3 regions of the Streptomyces sp. NPDC031064 genome follow, and region 3 is predicted to be linked to each of the others. Evidence: predicted binding sites of a transcription regulator. Region 3 holds the regulator's gene; each other region holds the start of a gene.
What was found. The regulator HrcA, encoded in region 3, represses chaperone genes, less so after heat shock. The targets are predictions, from matches to a motif close to TTNGCACTCNGNNNNNCNGAGTGCNAA.

Region 1 (3,273 bases), on a different contig from region 3:
GGGCCAGGCGGGGGATGGTGCGCGTCAGGCGGCGGTGTCGGCCGGTGGTGGGGGCGGTGCGCTGACAGGATGCGGCGCCATGCAGCTAGTACGACAAAAAGGTCAAAGGGTAAGTAAGCGGGCTCGGATCGCGCTGGGCGCGCTGCTGATCGCGGCGCTCGGCTCCGCCTGTGCGGGGGAGACCGGCGGCGGAGGGCCGGTGGCCGGTGCGGGCGCCGGTGCCGGTGCCGGCGGCCGGGCCGAGCCCGCCGCGGGGCAGCAGCCCCAGCGGCCCCCCGCCGCGTCCGACGCCCTCACCGCGTACGTGGAGAAGGCCCGGCGCGCCCAGGCCGCCCGCGCCCTCGCCGCCAAGAGGTGGGGCCTCAAGGCCACCCCCCTGGTCGCGCCCCCGCCCCCGGCGCCCGGCGACAAGCCGCACATCACCTTCCGCCAGGGCTTCGGAGTCGGCGACCCGGCCCTGCCGCCGGTCTTCACCACCGTCCCGACCGCGGAACGGGTCGTGTTCCTCACGATCGACGACGGCGCGGAGAAGGACCCGCGCCTGCTGCGCATGATGGCCGAACTGGGCATCCCCTACAGCGCCTTCCTCAGCGACTACCTGGTCAAGGAGGACTACGGCTACTTCAAGCGGATGCAGGACCTGGGCGTGGCCCTGCACAACCACACCCTCAACCACCGCTACATGCCCGCCCTTTCGTACGCGGAGCAGAAGCACGAGATCTGCGGCCAGCAGGCCAACATCGAGAAGCGGTACGGCAAGCGCCCCACCCTCTTCCGCCCGCCCTACGGCAACTACAACGCCGACACGCTGCGGGCCGCCCAGTCGTGCGGCGTCAGGGCCGTACCCCTGTGGGCGGCCGAAGCCTTCCCCGACCACATGGAGTGGCGCGAATGGGACCGGGACCTGCATCCCGGCGACATCATCCTCACGCATTTCCGGGGCCGGGAGGACTGGAACGGCACCATGCCGGACATGATCCGGCAGGTGATGGACGTCGTCACGGCCAAGGGGTACGCGGTGGCCAGGCTGGAGGACTACGTCTGACCCGCCCGCCGCCCGCCTCCAGGTGTCGGGTGGACGCCACGGCCGGGCGATGAATTGGCACTCCGCTTGACCGAGTGCTAATCGCGGTCATAGTCTCGGCTCTGGCACTCCCCACTGGAGAGTGCCAACACAGCGACGGGCAGGTCCGGCACCCGCGACGACGGATCCACCTGGTCGCCACCTCAGACAGTTAACCCCGTGAGATCTCCGAAGGGGGAGGTCGGATCGTGACGACCACCAGCTCCAAGGTTGCCATCAAGCCGCTCGAGGACCGCATCGTGGTCCAGCCGCTCGACGCCGAGCAGACCACCGCCTCTGGCCTGGTCATCCCGGACACCGCCAAGGAGAAGCCCCAGGAGGGCGTCGTCCTGGCCGTTGGCCCGGGCCGCTTCGAGAACGGCGAGCGTCTTCCGCTCGACGTCAAGACCGGCGACATCGTGCTGTACAGCAAGTACGGCGGCACCGAGGTGAAGTACAGCGGCGAGGAGTACCTCGTCCTCTCGGCTCGCGACGTGCTCGCGATCGTCGAGAAGTAAGTCACCGCAGAGATTGCTTTTGAGCTGCGCCCCTGGCCCCCGCTGATGACACATTGCCGGGCGGCGAGGGGCGCGGTTCGTTAACCCGAGTTTCCGAGAGGGCTGAATCGCTCCCATGGCGAAGATCCTGAAGTTCGACGAGGACGCCCGTCGCGCCCTTGAGCGCGGCGTCAACAAGCTTGCCGACACGGTCAAGGTGACGATCGGCCCCAAGGGCCGCAACGTCGTCATCGACAAGAAGTTCGGCGCGCCGACCATCACCAACGACGGTGTCACGATCGCCCGCGAGGTCGAGGTCGAGGACCCGTACGAGAACCTCGGCGCCCAGCTCGTGAAGGAGGTGGCGACCAAGACCAACGACATCGCGGGTGACGGCACCACCACCGCCACGGTCCTGGCCCAGGCCCTGGTCCGCGAGGGTCTGCGCAACGTCGCCGCGGGCGCCTCCCCGGCCGCCCTCAAGAAGGGCATCGACGCCGCGGTCAAGGCCGTCTCCGACGACCTGCTCGCCTCGGCCCGCCCGATCGACGACAAGGCCGACATCGCCGCCGTCGCCGCGCTCTCCGCGCAGGACCAGCAGGTCGGCGAGCTCATCGCCGAGGCCATGGACAAGGTCGGCAAGGACGGTGTCATCACCGTCGAGGAGTCCAACACCTTCGGCCTGGAGCTGGACTTCACCGAGGGCATGGCCTTCGACAAGGGCTACCTGTCCCCGTACATGGTCACCGACCAGGAGCGTATGGAGGCCGTCCTCGACGACCCGTACATCCTGATCCACCAGGGCAAGATCTCCGCGATCACCGACCTGCTCCCGCTGCTGGAGAAGGTCATCCAGGCCGGCTCCTCCAAGCCGCTCCTGATCATCGCCGAGGACGTCGAGGGCGAGGCCCTGTCGACCCTGGTCGTCAACAAGATCCGCGGCACGTTCAACGCCGTCGCGGTCAAGGCCCCCGGCTTCGGCGACCGCCGCAAGGCGATGCTCGGCGACATGGCCGCCCTCACCGGCGCCACCGTCATCGCCGAGGAGGTCGGCCTCAAGCTCGACCAGGCCGGTCTGGACGTGCTGGGCACCGCCCGCCGCGTCACCGTCACCAAGGACGACACGACGATCGTCGACGGCGGCGGCAAGTCCGAGGACGTGGCCGGCCGCGTCGCGCAGATCAAGGCCGAGATCGAGACCACGGACTCCGACTGGGACCGCGAGAAGCTCCAGGAGCGCCTCGCGAAGCTGGCCGGCGGCGTGTGCGTGATCAAGGTCGGCGCCGCCACCGAGGTGGAGCTGAAGGAGAAGAAGCACCGTCTGGAGGACGCCATCTCCGCGACCCGCGCCGCGGTCGAGGAGGGCATCGTCTCCGGTGGTGGCTCCGCGCTCGTCCACGCCGTCAAGGTGCTGGAGGGCAACCTCGGCAAGGACGGCGACGAGGCCACCGGTGTCGCGGTCGTCCGCCGCGCCGCCGTCGAGCCGCTGCGCTGGATCGCCGAGAACGCCGGCCTGGAGGGCTACGTCATCACCTCCAAGGTCGCGGAGCTCGACAAGGGCCAGGGCTTCAACGCCGCCACCGGCGAGTACGGCGACCTGGTGAAGGCCGGCGTCATCGACCCGGTCAAGGTCACCCGCTCGGCCCTGGAGAACGCCGCCTCCATCGCCTCCCTGCTGCTCACGACCGAGACCCTGGTCGTCGAGAAGAAGGA
Region 2 (3,273 bases), on a different contig from region 3:
TGGACGCCTGGAGCAGGGCCACGCCACCACCGGCGACGATGCCCTCCTCGACGGCGGCCTTGGCGTTGCGCACCGCGTCCTCGATGCGGTGCTTGCGCTCCTTGAGCTCGACCTCGGTGGCGGCACCGGCCTTGATGACGGCCACGCCGCCGGCCAGCTTCGCCAGGCGCTCCTGGAGCTTCTCGCGGTCGTAGTCCGAGTCGGAGTTCTCGATCTCGGCGCGGATCTGGTTGACGCGACCAGCGACCTGCTCGCTGTCACCGGCACCGTCGACGATGGTGGTCTCGTCCTTGGTGATGACGACCTTGCGGGCGCGGCCCAGCAGGTCCAGGCCGGCGTTCTCCAGCTTGAGGCCGACCTCCTCGGAGATGACCTGGCCACCGGTGAGGATGGCGATGTCGTTCAGCATGGCCTTGCGGCGGTCGCCGAAGCCCGGGGCCTTGACGGCGACGGACTTGAACGTGCCGCGGATCTTGTTGACGACCAGGGTCGACAGGGCCTCGCCCTCGACGTCCTCGGCGATGATCAGCAGCGGCTTGCCGGACTGCATGACCTTCTCCAGCAGCGGGAGCAGGTCCTTCACCGCGGAGATCTTGGAGTTGACGATCAGGATGTACGGGTCGTCGAGCGACGCCTCCATACGCTCCATGTCGGTGGCGAAGTACGCCGAGATGTAGCCCTTGTCGAAGCGCATACCCTCGGTGAGCTCCAGCTCCAGACCGAAGGTCTGGGACTCCTCGACGGTGATGACGCCTTCCTTGCCGACCTTGTCCATGGCCTCGGCGATGAGCTCACCGATCTGGGTGTCGGCGGCGGAGATGGAGGCCGTGGAAGCGATCTGCTCCTTGGTCTCGACATCCTTCGCCTGCTCCAGCAGCGCGCCGGAGACGGCCTCGACGGCGGTCTCGATGCCGCGCTTCAGGGCCATCGGGTTGGCACCGGCGGCGACGTTGCGCAGACCCTCGCGGACGAGCGCCTGGGCGAGGACGGTCGCGGTGGTCGTACCGTCACCGGCGACGTCGTCCGTCTTCTTGGCGACTTCCTTGACCAGCTCGGCGCCGATCTTCTCGTACGGGTCCTCGAGCTCGATCTCCTTGGCGATGGAGACACCATCGTTGGTGATCGTGGGGGCGCCCCACTTCTTCTCGAGGACGACGTTGCGACCCTTGGGGCCCAGGGTCACCTTGACGGCGTCGGCGAGCTGGTTCATGCCGCGCTCGAGGCCGCGCCGTGCCTCCTCGTCGAACGCGATGATCTTGGCCATGTGAAGTGGTCCTCCCGGACTGGGGTGGATGCTCCGGACCGCGCTGGCGCCCGCGACGGACGGCCTGCATGCCCCTGTGGTTCCTTGCCCCACCGGCCTGCGGACCTCACCGACCCGGTCCTTCGTTGTCACTCTCACCTTCAGAGTGCTAACGCCAATGATTAGCACTCGACCCCTACGAGTGCAAGCGCCTCTCGCATACGAGACAGGGGCCCGCCACGGGTCCGGACACGCGCGAGGGGCCCGCGTCCCCTGGAACGCGGGCCCCTCGGCACTTGCGATGTCGACAGTCGATGGTCGGTCGATCGCGACGCGGCTCTCAGCCGGCGGCGAGCTTGACCATGTCCGCCTGCGGACCCTTCTGGCCCTGCGAGATCTCGAACTCGACTCGCTGACCTTCTTCAAGGGTGCGGTAGCCGTCCATCTGGATCGCGCTGTAGTGGACGAAAACATCCGCACCACCGTCGACCGCGATGAAGCCGTACCCCTTCTCCGCGTTGAACCACTTGACGGTGCCCTGAGCCATGCCTAACTCCCCTATTACTGGCCCTTGCACAGGACCGCACTTCGCGGACCCGGGTCAGACCTCACCCGCTGACAGGTGCGGGCGTGCGCCGGAACGCGTCGACCGCCGCTGAATGTATCTGCCCAACTGCCGTCTGCAACAGGTCAATCGGACGAGAATTCCGAGCACGGGTGAACGGAAAAGATGGCCGAATTGGCCAGAATCCCGGGCAAGTCGGGCCCGGCAAAGTGCGCAAATGGCGCAACTCTCAAGCTCACATTGACTGCATCTTGTCGCCGCCTCACCGCATTCTCATATGCGGGCGGCACTGGCAGCGGCGGGGACTTCCCCAACTCTACCGCGCTCAACCATGCAGAATTGCCCCCTCCGCTTAGCTCGCGGAGGGGGCAATGGAGGTAACGCTGCGTACGTCAGCAGCCGCCTGCGACGGCCGGGATGATGGACACGCCGGCGCCATCCGGGGTGGCGGTCTCCAGGCCGTCCTCGAAGCGCACGTCGTCGTCGTTGACGTACACGTTCACGAACCGGCGGAGCTTGCCCTGGTCGTCCAGGACGCGGGCGGCGATGCCCGGGTGGTTCTTCTCCAGCGACTCGATGACCTCGGAGAGGGTCGCGCCCTCCGCCGTGACCTCGGCCTGGCCGCCCGTGTACGTACGGAGGATGGTGGGGATGCGGACGTTGACGCTCATGTTCGTAGTGCCTTTCGGGTCAGGTCAGGCCAGGCCGGCGTCGCGGAACGCGTCCAGGCTCGGGCGGATCGTGGCGGTCGGGCCCGTCGTCGGGGCCACCGCGTCGAGGGTCTTCAGGCCGTCGCCCGTGTTGAGCACGACCGTGGTCAGCGACGGGTCCAGCACGCCCGCCTCGATCAGCTTCTTCGTCACGCCCACGGTCACCCCGCCCGCCGTCTCGGCGAAGATGCCCTCGGTCCGGGCCAGCAGCTTGATCGCGTCGACGACCTGCTCGTCGTTGACGTCCTCCACCGCGCCGCCCGTCCGGCGCGCGATGTCCAGCACGTACGGACCGTCGGCCGGGTTGCCGATGGCGAGCGACTTGGCGATGGTGTTCGGCTTCTGGGGCCGTACGACGTCGTGACCGGCCTTGAAGGCCGCCGACACCGGGGAGCAGCCCTCCGCCTGGGCGCCGAAGATCTTGTACGGCTTGTCCTCGACCAGGCCGAGCTTGATCAGCTCCTGGAGGCCCTTGTCGATCTTCGTGAGCTGCGAGCCGGACGCGATCGGGATGACGAGCTGGTCGGGCAGCCGCCACCCGAGCTGCTCGCAGATCTCGTACGCCAGCGTCTTCGAGCCCTCGGCGTAGTACGGCCGCAGGTTGACGTTGACGAAGCCCCAGCCCTCGCCCAGCGGGTCGCCGATCAGCTCGGAGCAGAAGCGGTTCACGTCGTCGTAGGTGCCCTCGATGCCGACCAGGTCACCGCCGTAGACCGCCGCCATGACGACCTTGCCCTGCTCCAGGTCGTGCGGGA
Region 3 (3,273 bases):
GCGGGTGCCGTTGTCCACACCGGCCGGGATCTTGACCGTGAGCGTACGGCGGGAGCGGACCCGGCCGTCGCCCGCGCACTCCGGGCACGGGGTGGGGACCACGGTGCCGAAGCCCTGGCACTGGGGGCAGGGGCGGGACGTCATGACCTGGCCCAGGAAGGACCGGGTGACCTGGGAGACCTCGCCACGGCCACGGCACATGTCGCACGTCTGGGCCGACGTACCGGGCGCCGCGCCCTCGCCGGAACAGGTCGTACAGACGACGGCCGTGTCGACCTGGATGTCCTTGGTCGTGCCGAAGGCCGCCTCCTGGAGCTCGACCTCCAGGCGGATCATGGCGTCCTGGCCGCGCCGGGTGCGCGACCGGGGGCCGCGCTGGGACGCCGTACCGAAGAAGGCGTCCATGATGTCGGAGAAGTTGCCGAAGCCGCCCGCGCCGAAGCCACCCGCGCCCGCGCCGCCGCCGGAGGCGGACAGCGGGTCACCGCCGAGGTCGTAGACCTGCTTCTTCTGCGGGTCCGACAACACCTCGTAGGCGGCGTTGATCTCCTTGAACCGCTCCTGCGTCTTCGGATCGGGGTTGACGTCCGGGTGCAGCTCGCGGGCGAGCCTCCGGAACGCCTTCTTGATCTCGTCCTGGGACGCGTCGCGGCGCACGCCGAGTACGGCGTAATAGTCCGTGGCCACTTACGACTCCGCCAGGATCTGTCCGACGTAACGTGCCACTGCGCGTACCGCTCCCATCGTTCCGGGGTAGTCCATGCGGGTCGGTCCGACCACGCCGAGTTTGGCGACTGCCTCGTCGCCCGAACCGTAGCCGACCGCGACGACGGACGTGGAGTTGAGCCCCTCATGGGCGTTCTCGTGCCCGATACGTACGGTCATGGCCGAGTCCTTGGCCTCGCCGAGCAGCTTCAGGAGCACCACCTGCTCCTCCAGCGCCTCCAGCACCGGCCGGATCGTCAGCGGGAAGTCGTGCCCGAAGCGGGTGAGATTGGCGGTGCCGCCGATCATCAGCCGCTCCTCGGTCTCTTCCACGAGCGTCTCCAGCAGCGTGGCCAGCACCGTGGAGACCGTGCCCCGGTCCTCCGCCTCGAAGGACTCGGGAAGGTCCTGCACCAACTGCGGCACGTCCGTGAAGCGGCGTCCCACGACGCGGCTGTTCAGCCGCGCCCGCAGGTCGGCGACGGACGTCTCGCCGAACGGCGCGGGGCAGTCGACCATGCGCTGCTCCACGCGCCCGGTGTCGGTGATCAGGACGAGCATCAGCCGGGCGGGGGCCAGCGACAGCAGTTCCACGTGGCGCACGGTGGAGCGCGTCAGGGACGGGTACTGCACGACCGCGACCTGCCGGGTGAGCTGCGCGAGCAGCCGTACCGTGCGGCCGACGACGTCATCGAGGTCGACGGCTCCGTCCAGGAAGTTCTGGATGGCACGCCGCTCCGGCGTCGACAGCGGCTTGACGCCGGCGAGCTTGTCGACGAAGAGGCGGTAGCCCTTGTCGGTGGGGATGCGTCCCGCGCTGGTGTGGGGCTGGGCGATGAAGCCCTCCTCCTCCAGCACCGCCATGTCGTTGCGCACGGTGGCGGGCGAGACGCCGAGGTTGTGGCGCTCCGTGAGGGCCTTGGACCCCACGGGCTCCTCGGTGCCGACGTAGTCCTGGACGATGGCGCGCAGCACCTCGAGTCTGCGTTCGCTGAGCATCGCGCGCACCTCCGTCTGGCTGTGGTTCCTTCTGCTTGGCTGGCACTCGCGATGTCCGAGTGCCAGTTGTCCCCGGCCAGTGTACGGCGCCGGGGTACGCCCCCGGCAAGGGCGGCGGGCCACGCTACCGCGAGACGGCGCTGGTGGTTGCCGATAGCGTCGCGGTATGGACGTCAGTTGGGAAGACTTCGGATGGGAGCGTCTCGCCGACGGGATCGGCCGCAGGAGGCTGCCGGTGTGGGACGCGACCACGGCGTTGGTGGTCGGCGAGGACCGGGCCCTGCTGTTCGACACGGGCGCCACGCTCCGTGAGGGCGCCGAGATCCGGGCGCAGGCGCAGGCGCTGATGGGTGGCCGGAGAGTGACGCACATCGCACTGAGTCACCCCCATTTCGATCATGTGCTCGGCACGGCGGCGTTCGCGGGGGCGGAGGTGTTCGGGGCGGTCGGCGTGGACACCGTACTGACCAAGGACCGGGAGGGGCTGCGCCGCGACGCCGTGCGGCACGGGGTCGCCGAGGCGGACGCCGTCGAGGCGACGGACGTGCTGGTGGCCCCGCACCACCTGGTGTGCGGCGAGTGGACGCTGGAGCTGGGCGGGCGGCAGGTGCTGCTGGCCAACGTGGGCCCGGGCCACAGCGGCCACGACCTGGCCGTGCTCGTACCGGGCTCCCAGGAGGTGGTCCTGTGCGGCGACCTGGTGGAGGAGTCGGGCGACCCGCAGGCCGGGCCGGACGCCATCCCGTCGCGCTGGCCGGCCGCCCTGGACCGGCTGCTGGACCTGGGCGGCGAGGACGCCGTGTACGTCCCGGGGCACGGGGCCGCCGTCGACGCCGCCTTCGTACGCGCCCAACGCGATGAACTGGCCCGCCGGTTCGGGGTGTCGTAGCGTCTGCCGAATGCGCGCTTACGACCCTGACCTGACGCCGCCGTGGAAGAAGTCCGCGCCCGTTCCCGAGGTGCCCGCCGACCCCGACCTGGTGGTCGAGGAGGTGAGCACCGGCTTCTGCGGGGCGGTGATCGGCTGCGAGGCGGGCACGGTGACCCTGGAGGACCGGTTCGGCAAGCACCGGGTGTTCCCGCTGGCGCCCAGGGGCTTCCTCCTGGAGGGGCGTACGGTGACGCTCGTGCGCCCTTCGGCGGGACCTTCCCGTCCGTCGCGCACCGCCTCGGGCTCCATCGCCGTCCCGGGCGCACGCGCGCGTGTCGCCCGTGCGGGGCGCATCTACGTGGAGGGCCGCCACGACGCGGAACTGGTCGAGCGGGTGTGGGGCGACGACCTGCGCGTCGAGGGCGTGGTCGTCGAGTACCTGGAGGGCGTCGACGACCTCCCGGCCATCGTCCGGGACTTCGGCCCGGGCCCGGACGCCCGCCTCGGCGTCCTGGTCGACCACCTGGTGCCCGGCTCCAAGGAGTCCCGCATCGCGGCCTCCGTCACCGACGCCCACACCCTGGTCGTGGGCCACCCGTACATCGACATCTGGCAGGCCGTGAAGCCCTCCTCGGTCGGCATCCCGGCGTGGCCCTCCGTCCCCCACGGCCAGGACTGGAAAACGGGTGTGTGCCGCG

Region 1: groES (co-chaperone GroES) is a predicted target of HrcA. The motif match lies at 1,100-1,126, and genes of this name have one in related genera.
Region 2: groL (chaperonin GroEL) is a predicted target of HrcA. The motif match lies at 1,390-1,416, and genes of this name have one in related genera.

The regions. Positions count from the first base shown of each region.
Region 1 is NZ_JBVIGF010000009.1:141,750-145,022, reverse strand. Features, by position in the region: gene ACZ46W_RS29315 (polysaccharide deacetylase family protein) at 80-1,045, shown strand; gene groES (co-chaperone GroES) at 1,273-1,581, shown strand; gene groL (chaperonin GroEL) at 1,697-3,273, shown strand, end outside.
Region 2 is NZ_JBVIGF010000005.1:484,877-488,149, forward strand. Features, by position in the region: gene groL (chaperonin GroEL) at 1-1,264, opposite strand, end outside; gene ACZ46W_RS21065 (cold-shock protein) at 1,584-1,790, opposite strand; gene ACZ46W_RS21070 (ubiquitin-like small modifier protein 1) at 2,201-2,479, opposite strand; gene thrC (threonine synthase) at 2,504-3,273, opposite strand, start outside.
Region 3 is NZ_JBVIGF010000003.1:81,382-84,654, reverse strand. Features, by position in the region: gene dnaJ (molecular chaperone DnaJ) at 1-687, opposite strand, end outside; gene hrcA (heat-inducible transcriptional repressor HrcA) at 688-1,704, opposite strand; gene ACZ46W_RS11300 (MBL fold metallo-hydrolase) at 1,871-2,593, shown strand; gene ACZ46W_RS11295 (DUF3097 domain-containing protein) at 2,604-3,273, shown strand, end outside.